One region of the Actinomadura scrupuli genome, then DNA from elsewhere that is predicted to be linked to it. Evidence: riboswitches for the same ligand, from Rfam matches in the RefSeq annotation. Region 1 holds a riboswitch; each other region holds the start of a gene.
The links. Region 1 has a riboswitch for cyclic di-AMP ahead of ACRYCC_RS08010 (coiled-coil domain-containing protein). Riboswitches for the same ligand answer to the same signal wherever they lie in the genome.
Positions count from the first base shown of each region.

Region 2: another riboswitch for cyclic di-AMP. It lies ahead of ACRYCC_RS00285 (NlpC/P60 family protein); the one in region 1 lies ahead of ACRYCC_RS08010 (coiled-coil domain-containing protein).
Region 3: another riboswitch for cyclic di-AMP. It lies ahead of ACRYCC_RS38900 (C40 family peptidase); the one in region 1 lies ahead of ACRYCC_RS08010 (coiled-coil domain-containing protein).
Region 4: another riboswitch for cyclic di-AMP. It lies ahead of ACRYCC_RS09920 (CHAP domain-containing protein); the one in region 1 lies ahead of ACRYCC_RS08010 (coiled-coil domain-containing protein).

Region 1 covers NZ_JBPCCU010000002.1:63,380-65,571, forward strand. The annotation lists gene ACRYCC_RS08000 (LamG domain-containing protein) at 1-103, opposite strand, end outside; gene ACRYCC_RS08005 (sterol carrier family protein) at 317-766, opposite strand; cyclic di-AMP (ydaO/yuaA leader) riboswitch at 903-1,039, shown strand; gene ACRYCC_RS08010 (coiled-coil domain-containing protein) at 1,043-2,026, shown strand; gene purL (phosphoribosylformylglycinamidine synthase subunit PurL) at 2,106-2,192, opposite strand, start outside.
Region 2 covers NZ_JBPCCU010000001.1:62,287-64,478, reverse strand. The annotation lists gene ACRYCC_RS00295 (RDD family protein) at 1-447, opposite strand, end outside; gene ACRYCC_RS00290 (amino-acid N-acetyltransferase) at 444-962, opposite strand; cyclic di-AMP (ydaO/yuaA leader) riboswitch at 1,182-1,361, shown strand; gene ACRYCC_RS00285 (NlpC/P60 family protein) at 1,467-2,192, shown strand, end outside.
Region 3 covers NZ_JBPCCU010000012.1:246,083-248,274, forward strand. The annotation lists gene ACRYCC_RS38895 (hypothetical protein) at 1-259, shown strand, start outside; gene ACRYCC_RS38900 (C40 family peptidase) at 313-1,335, opposite strand; cyclic di-AMP (ydaO/yuaA leader) riboswitch at 1,341-1,491, opposite strand; gene ACRYCC_RS38905 (lysylphosphatidylglycerol synthase transmembrane domain-containing protein) at 1,845-2,192, shown strand, end outside.
Region 4 covers NZ_JBPCCU010000002.1:484,034-486,225, reverse strand. The annotation lists gene ACRYCC_RS09920 (CHAP domain-containing protein) at 1-956, opposite strand, end outside; cyclic di-AMP (ydaO/yuaA leader) riboswitch at 958-1,165, opposite strand; gene ACRYCC_RS09915 (NAD-dependent epimerase/dehydratase family protein) at 1,370-2,192, shown strand, end outside.

The sequences.
Region 1 (2,192 bases):
CGACAGGCCCGTCCAGGGTCGCCGTCAGCCCGCTCCCGGTGGAGTCGGCCGCCGACCGGCCCTCGATCGTGTCGGCGTCGAACGTCCAGTGCGCCGTGAGCATGGCTTCACCTCCTCGAGAAGCCCCACTCGTTCCCACACGCTGACACCGCACACCTCCCCCGGCAAGACGGGTGTCCGATTCGGTCACGGTGTCCGATCGATTTCGGACCCGACCGCCATGGCTCGATCCCGGCTTGATCCCATTGCTCGATCCCATGGCTCGATCATTGGCTTGATCACTGGCCTGCCGGTGGCCCCCGGTGACCCTCCGGGGTCAGGGCAGCGTGAGCGGCAGGTGGGCGGAGAGATCGGCGCGGGAGCCGCTGGCCCGGATCCGCCCGTCGTAGAGGGCCTCGGCCCATTTCGCCCGGCCGGTGGCCAGTGCCAGCCAGGTCGGCGCGTCCATCTCCACGACGTTCGGCGGGGTGCCGCGGGTGTGCCGCAGTCCCTCGACGCACTGCACGGCGGCGTAGGGCGGGACCCGGACCTCCACGGATTTGCCCGGTGCGGCCGCCACGAGCACGTCGAGCAGGAAGCGCACGGCGGCCTTGACGATGACGCGGTGAGGCTCGGCGCCGGAGTCGTACGCGGCCAGCACCGCGTCGAGGGAACCGCGCCGCAGCGCGGCAGGGGTTTCGGGACCGGCGTACGGCGGACGGCCGAGCTCGGCCAGCTGAGCGTCGAGTGCCGCCCGGGTGAGAACCCGGCTCTGGGAACGTGACATCGGGCTGGACCCTACCGACTCTTGTGGATCGGGACTCGGCGGGATAACGATGACGCTACTCTTGGCCGAGTCGAGCATGATTCCTTACAGTTCACTGTTATTCGATCGGTGACTCGTCGCCACCCGGGCGGCAGGCTGATCGGCGTAGCCGAATCCCGCCCCCACGGGAACCGGGGACCCAACGTTATCTGGGGTGAATCCGCAGCTCGCTGCGGTAGGGCGCCTCCGGCCCGAACCCGTCAGCTAACCCGGTAGGCATCGAGGAGAGGAGAGCGTGTGCAGCCCCCCACCTCCCAAGAGCCAGAGGTGTGCCCCCATGGCTCCCCCGTACGACGCCGTGCCGGCGCGGTTCTGCTGACCCTGATCGGCGCGTTCCTGCTGGTCCCTTCAACGTCCGGTGCCGCCACCACCCCCTCCGCCCTGACGCCCCAGGCTGCGGCGAGCCCCGGTAATTCTGACAAATTGGACAAGCTGTCCAAGCAGATCAAGGCGCTGGAGAAGAAGTACGGCGACGACTTCGCGCAGTTGCGCGATGCCAAGTGGGCCGCCGAACAGGCGCTCAAGAAGTCGAGGACACTGCAGGAGGATCTGGCCGGCGCCCGTGTCCTGGTCGCGCAGATGGCCGCCTCGCAGTACATCAGCAGCGGCGTCGACCCCACCGTCTCCATGCTGTCCACCGACGACCCGTCGGGGGTCCTGGACGGCGCCACCCTGGCCAGCCATCTGAGCCGCAACCGGGCCGCCAAGGTCAACCAGATCCAGTCTCTGATCAACCAGCAGGACAAGGCCCGCAAGGAAGCCGTGGCCAAGATCGCCGGGTTGCAGAAGAACATCAAGGACCTGCAGGGCCAGAAGACCCGGATGCAACAACTGATCAACAAGTTCAAGCCGTCGTCACCGCTGATCGGGGCGAGCGGGCTCACCGCCCGGCTGATCAAGGTCCGCAGCGAGGTCGACACCCGGTTCGGCCCGTTCCCGGTGATCGGCTGCCTGCGTCCGGGCGACCCGCAGGACCACGGCACCGGCCGTGCCTGCGACTTCATGGAGAGCACCGGCGGGAGCATGCCGAGCGCCGACCGGATCGCGCACGGCACCCAGGTGGCCAACTGGGTGATCGCCAATGCCTCCCGGCTCGGCGTCAAGTACGTCATCTGGCGCCAGCGCATCTACGACATGCGCAGCCCCGGCTGGCGGGCCATGTCGGACCGCGGCGGCATCACCGCCAACCACTTCGACCACGTTCACATCTCGGTCTTCTGACCGGGGAGCCCGACGACGCCCGAAGGCCCGGCCGGAGATCGGCCGGGCCTTCGGGCGTTGCGAGCCTGCAGTGGCTCGCTCAGTTGACGTAGCGGGGCAGGGTCGCCTCGTGGGACTCACGGAGCTCGGCCAGCGAGATAGAGAACAGCGGCTGCCCGTCGGCCGC
Region 2 (2,192 bases), on a different contig from region 1:
GGTCATGCCGATCGGCTCACCCGCCGGATCGACGTCCACCACGCTCAGTCCGAGCAGCCGCTTGCCGAGCGTCTGCCCGGACATGGTCAGCAGGACCGCTTCATAGATGAACGGAAGAACGGACATGACGATGAAGGTCGTCACCAGAATCGGGGTCGACCAGGGATCGCCCTCCTTCTGAACCCCGATGGCGCCGAGCGTGATGGGAAACACGACTGCGAAACCGGCGGCCCAGGTCAGTCCGGCATCGGCGAGCCGGGCCCCGGCACGGCGCCAGATCGACGCCAGCGGGAGATCTGCCGCCTCCGAAGGCACGTGTACATAGCCGCCGTCGTAGGAGTCGTACGAGGGCTGCCCGTAGGGCTGATTTCCATAGGGCTGCTGCCCATAAGAAGACGGACCCGACCGCTCTGGGGGGTACGGCCCGCCATAGGGGGTTTGGCTCACAGTTGTGTCTCCTCCAGACGGAGCAGCATTCGGGTGTTGCCAAGCGTGTTCGGCTTGACCCGGTCGAGGTCCAGAAACTCCGCGACGCCTTCGTCATAAGAGCGGAGAAGCTCTTCATACACCTCGGGGGAAACCGGAGTCCCCAAGATCGGCTGGAAGCCGTGCCGCGCGAAGAACTCCACCTCGAAGGTCAGACAGAACACGCGGCGCACACCCAGTTCTCGTGCGGTCTCCAGAAGCCGGCCGACGATATGGTGCCCCACCCCGTGTCCCCTGGAGGCGGGATCGACCGTGACGGTACGGACTTCCGCCAAATCCTCCCACATGATGTGCAAGGCCCCACAGCCCACGAGGCGGTCTTCGGCGTCCACCGCCACCCAGAACTCCTGGACGTCCTCGTACAGCGTCACCGTGCTCTTGGCGAGCAGCCGGCGGCCCTGTCCGGACTGCATACCGACCAGCCGCCGTATCGAGCGAACATCTGCGGTCCGGGCCCGCCTGATGGTGAAGTCCACAATCACCCGAGGGTATTGGGTCCGGTGACCGGCCTTCGCCCCGGAGCCCGGATGAGCCCGGATGAGCCCGAGGGGGCGGCCGATCCCATCACAGGACGGTTTCGTTATCAGCACCCCTTGATCACTGAACTGCTTCCACCTGCGAGTTCGCATGTTCCGGTTGGCATCCACGCCAGACTCCGTTAATGTCCGACGCTGATGTCCGCAGTCGCTCTCGAGATTGCGGACCCGCCGAGTCCAGGGGGCGCACCCAGCGTCCTGGGAGCCGGGGACCCACCTTCCCTGGGGTGAATCCGTGACAGCGCCTCCGGTGTTCCCCGCACCGGTCGCGTCCAGCGGTAGGGCTAACTCCGGCCCGAACCCGACAGCTAACCCGGTAGGCGGACGAGGAGAGGAGCTTTTGTGGAGCCTGCACGCCCAGCTACGGAATCGGGTGGCCATCACCGGCCCCCGCGTTTCCGCACCCGGGTCGGTGCCGTCGTCGGTGCCTTCTGTGCGATCTCGTTGGTCCTTCCCGTCACGGCCGGCCACGCCAAGCCGAAGCCGCCACCGGAGAGCATCAAGGACCTGAAGGGTCAGGCTTCCAAGCTGCACGACCAGATGGAGCAGCTCACCGAGCAGTACAACGGCCTCAAGGTGCGCTACCAGCAGGCCACCCGGGCCGCCAAAGTCGCCCAGGACAACGCCAAGCGGCAGGACGCCGCGCTGCAGACCGTGCAGCAGCGGGTCGGCCAGCTCGCCGCCACGAGCTACATGAACGGCGGGGTGGACCCCTCGGTGGCGTTCGCCACCGCCAAGGACCCGCAGGCGATGCTCGACCAGGCCTCCACGCTGAACTACTTCGCCGCCCAGGACGGGACCAAGGTCCAGACGCTCGCCCAGGCGATGCAGGGCGCCGTCCGGGCGCACAAGGCCGCACAGGACCGTGCCAACCAGGTCAAGACCCTGCAGAGCCAGCTGGACCAGCGCAAGAAGAAGCTCTCGGACCTGTACGGCGGCATCCGCGACAAGATCGCGAAGAAGGACCCGACCCAGCTCGCCGACCTGCCGCCGATCGTCGGTGGATCGAGCAAGGCCCAGCGGGCCCTGGCGCTGGCCCTCGCGCAGCGGGGCAAGCCCTACGTCTGGGGGGCCGCGGGGCCGAGCACCTTCGACTGCTCCGGGCTGACCATGTGGGCCTACGGGAAGGTGGGCATCAACCTGCCGCACTACACCGGCAGCCAGTGGAAC
Region 3 (2,192 bases), on a different contig from region 1:
GGTCAGCCCGGCCGCCCAGGCGGAGGCCACGGCGACGACCACGACCACGACAGTGACCACGACCGGCTCGGCCGAGGCCATGACGTCCGCCGGCTGGTGCCACCGGCACCGCGGCTGCTGGCATCACCGGCACCGCCACCACCATCACCACCACGGCGGCTGGGGCGGCGACTGGAACTGGAACGGCGGCTGGGGCAACGGCTGGGGCGGTAACTGGAACTGGAACAGCAACTGGAACAGCAACTGGAACGGCTGGTGACCGCAGCGCACTGACCCATGACGTCTCGGGGCCGGGAGGCCCCGAGACGGGCGTCAGGCCACGCGCGCCGCTCCCGAGAAGGGCATGCTCGCCAACGGGCTGATCTTCACGACGTCACCGGTCTGCGGAGCGTGCACGAAGTTGCCGTTGCCGATGTACATCCCCATGTGGTGCAGGTCCGCGTGGAAGAAGACCAGGTCGCCGGGGCGTAGCTGCGCGCGGGTGACGTGCACCCCGGCGTTGTACTGGCTGCCGGTGTAGTGCGGAAGGCTCACACCGACCTGCGCGTAGGCGTACAGGGTCAGTCCCGAGCAGTCGAAGCCCTTGATGTTCGCCCCCTGGGCGACTCCGTAGGTCGGCCCGGAGGCCGAGCCACCGCCCCAGGAGTACGGGGTCCCCAGCCGCGCCAGTGCGGCGTTGACGGCCTTCATGGCCTTGGCCGAGGCGCCGCCCGCAGCGACGCTCGGAGCTCTCTGGCCGGGCGTAGCGGTCGACTGGCCGAGCTTGCCCCGGACCTTCTTCAGCGAGCTCTGGATGCTCTTGAGCTTCTGCTGGGAGGCCACACCGAGGCTCTTCACCTGGGTGGCGCGGTCCTGGGCCGCCTTCTGCGCCCGGGTGGTGGCCTGCAGGACCTGGAACAGGTCCCGGACCTGGTTGGTGCTCTGCGCGGTGAAGTAGTTCAGCGTCGCGGACTGGTCCAGCAGCGCCTGCGGGTTCTCCGCCCCGGCGAGGGACACCGCAGGGTCGATGCCGCCGTTCTTGTAGCTCTCGGCCGCCATCTGCGCGACCTTGAGCCGTACGGCGTCCAGACCCCGCTGTTGGGACCGGGCGTTGTCCGAGGCGGCCTTCGCGGCCTTCTGAGCCTGTTTGAGGCGTACCTGCAAGCCGTTGTACTGCTCGGTCATCTTCTCGAGCTGATCGGCGAGCTGCTTCTCCTGGGCGGTCAGCTCCTTGCGCGTCGGCTTGGGCTCGGCCTGCGCGGGGGTGGACGGCAACAGGGTGATCGTCATGGCCACGGCCAGCGAAACGCCGCCGAACCGGGACAGCAGGGATCGTACGGGGCGCGTTCGCTGCAACGCGCAGCTCCTCTCCTCGACCGCCTACCGAGTTAGCTGACGGGTTCGGACCGGAGCAGGCCCTACCGCTCGACGATGAGCGGATTCACCCCAGGTAACACTGGGTCCCCGGTTCCCGGCGGCACGCGGCCGGCCGGAATTCGGCGGTGTCGCCGCTGCTCTGGGGGGAGCGCGGGGCGGCGACTCCTACGGAGCGTAGGGGCCTGAGAGTTCGGACGCTACCGAAATGCCAGTTTTAACCCAACCATTCTTTGATGTGCATTGACAGGCGATTGATACTGCATGCCTGGTCATCGAGTGGCGGGCCCTCCTGCCTGCGCCGCCACGACCACGGGTTTGCGCACGTCAGAACCGGCTGGGATGCTGTCCGACGGGCCTCCGCCTGACACACCTTCGCTGTCACGGGCACTGGGCCCAGGACGATGTGCCCAGTCCGGCGGTCCTCGGGCGGTCTGGGGGACCACTACCGTAATGTGACGGCGTGACGAATCTTGCGACCGGATCCGCCCGTGGCTGACGTGGCCGCCGGGGCGGTACGCTCACGCGCCGGCGATGTCCAGGAAGCCCAGGGGATGGCGGAGAAGGACCTTCAGCGAGTGCAGCCGGCCGGTTCCGTCCGCTCGGCCCTCACCCTGCTACGCGGCGCCTCCGCGAGCTCATCGATCTCTCAGGTCCTGCTGGCCATCGGGGTCACCGCCGCGGTGATCGTCCTGGGCCTCCTGAACCTCGACACCGTACGGGCCGGGGGCACCAGCCTGGCCGGTGCGGACATGCAGTGGCTCACCCTGGCGGTGGTCTCCACCGTCGCCCTCTGGGTGGCCGGGACGATCACCCAGTTCGGTTCCATGCCGGGGTTC
Region 4 (2,192 bases), 420 kb from region 1:
CGGCCGACGGCGGCGTGCAGGTCGTTCCAGAACGCCAGCTCCTGGTCGTCCTCGAACTCCGCGATCTTGCCCCAGAAGGCGCGGTCCTCGGCCTCGGCCGCGGCGGCCAGGGTGAGCGCGGGCATCATGACCGTGCCGGCCTCGGCCGCGTCCAGATCGGCCGCGGTGATCTCGGCGGGCAGGCTCACCGGCAGGGCCGTCCGGTGGTGACGGCCGCGTTTGCGCACCCGTACCGCCGGCGGGGCGGGCACCTTGGCTGCGGTGGTCCTGCCGACCGCCAGCGCCAGGCTGCCGCACAGCAGCACCGCCGCCAGCCCCGAGAGGGCCACCTCGTGGCCCGAGAGCGGGCCGTTCTCGTGGTGCCCGGCGGACAGCGCCTTGGTGGCCGTACGCGCGGCGGGCGGGGCGTCGTTGAGGATCGTCTCCAGCGAGGGCGCGGGCGCGGCGTGCCGGGGGACGTACTGCTCGACGGGAGAGGACGCGCCCGCGACCTTCACCTTGGCCGGGTAGCCATAGCCGACGACCGCATCGGTGTCCCGGGTCTGGCGCATGAGGTGCACACCCTCGGTGTTGCCCTCGATGGTGTGCAGGGTGCCGCCCTCGACGCGCTCCACCAGGCCGACATGATCGATGTCGGAGATGCTCTTCGACCCCGACCAGGAGTAGAACACCAGCGCACCCGGCTGCGGCTTGGTGCCCCAGGCGTGCTGCTGCTGGAACCAGGCCGCGTGCTCCTGGGTCGAGGCGAACTGGCCCACGGAGCCGGCGACCCCGGCCTTGTCCGCGGCCCAGGCGATGAACATGTCGCACCAGGGCGCCGTCACGAAGTACGAGTCGTGCTGGGCATCGACGTTCTTCGCGAACCAGTCGCCGAACTTGGTGTAGCCGTCGCCCTTTTCGGTGTACCCGAGCTGCGTCCTGGCGACGTCGAGCAGCTTCTGCCCCACTGCATCCATAAGGCTCCCCTTGTGCCGCCTACCGGGTTAGCTGACGGGTTCGGGCCAGGAGTTCGCCCTACCGCACGCGTCATCGCGGCACCTGACGGTCCGGACGACCTGGCGGATTCACCCCGACGGAGTCGGCCAGGAACGGCCCCGGAAACTCCGACCATTGGGTCCTCGGCCCCCTCGACGCACCGCGTCTCAGGGTTAGGCGGTCGTTACGTACTTCTCGAAGCGCGAGATAGGTCACGGATCGATCTCGGCGCAATGTACGTGAAGTTAAACACGGAGGTCAAGAAAGGGTAACGAGAACGCATATGTCGATCACCTCTGGTATGCGGCGCGACCCGTCCTCACCAGCGAATCCGCGGCGCGGGAGGTTACTCTCTCTGTTATCGAGATGGCGACCCGGGCACGGGAGGTCGGACGTGGGGCTCACAGTCGCGGTCACCGGGCCGACCGGTGAGATCGGCATGCCGGTGGTACGCGCTCTCGAACGGGACGACCGGGTGGCGCGCATCGTGGGGATGGCCCGGCGGCCGTTCGACCCCGCCGCGCTGGGCCTGCACAGGACCGAGTACCGGCAGGGCGACGTGCTGGACCGGAAGGCCGTGGACGAGCTCGTCGCGGACGCCGACGTGGTGGTCCATCTCGCCTTCGCGATCCTGGGCTCGCGGGACCAGACCGGCGACATCAACCTCCAGGGCTCCCGCAACGTCTTCGAGGCCACGGTGGCGGCGGCACGGCCGAGCCGGCTCGTCTACACCTCCTCGCTCGCGGCGTACGGCTACCACGCCGACAACCCGGTGCCGATCACCGAGGACGTGCCCGTCCGCGGCTCCGAGCTGCACTACTACTCCCAGCAGAAGGCGGCCTGCGAGACCATGCTGGGCGAGGTGACCGCCTTCTCCCCCGAGCTCGAGGTGTACGTGCTGCGCCCGTGCATCGTGGCGGGCCCGGAGGCGACGCTGCTGGTGCGCAGCCTGCCCTGGCGGCGGGCCGCCGAGCGGCTGCCCGGACCGGTGCGCCGGCTGCTCGGCACCGTGCCCCTCCCGCGGCCCGTGCTGCTCGACCCCGGTATGCCCTTCCAGCTGGTCCACCACGACGACGTCGCGGCGGCCGTCCGTGCGGCCGTGGTCGGCGCCGGGCCACCCGGGGCGTACAACCTGGCGGCGGACGGTGAGATCACGGTGACCGACCTGGCCCACGCGCTCGGCGACCACGCGATCCCGGTCCCGCACGAGCTCGCCC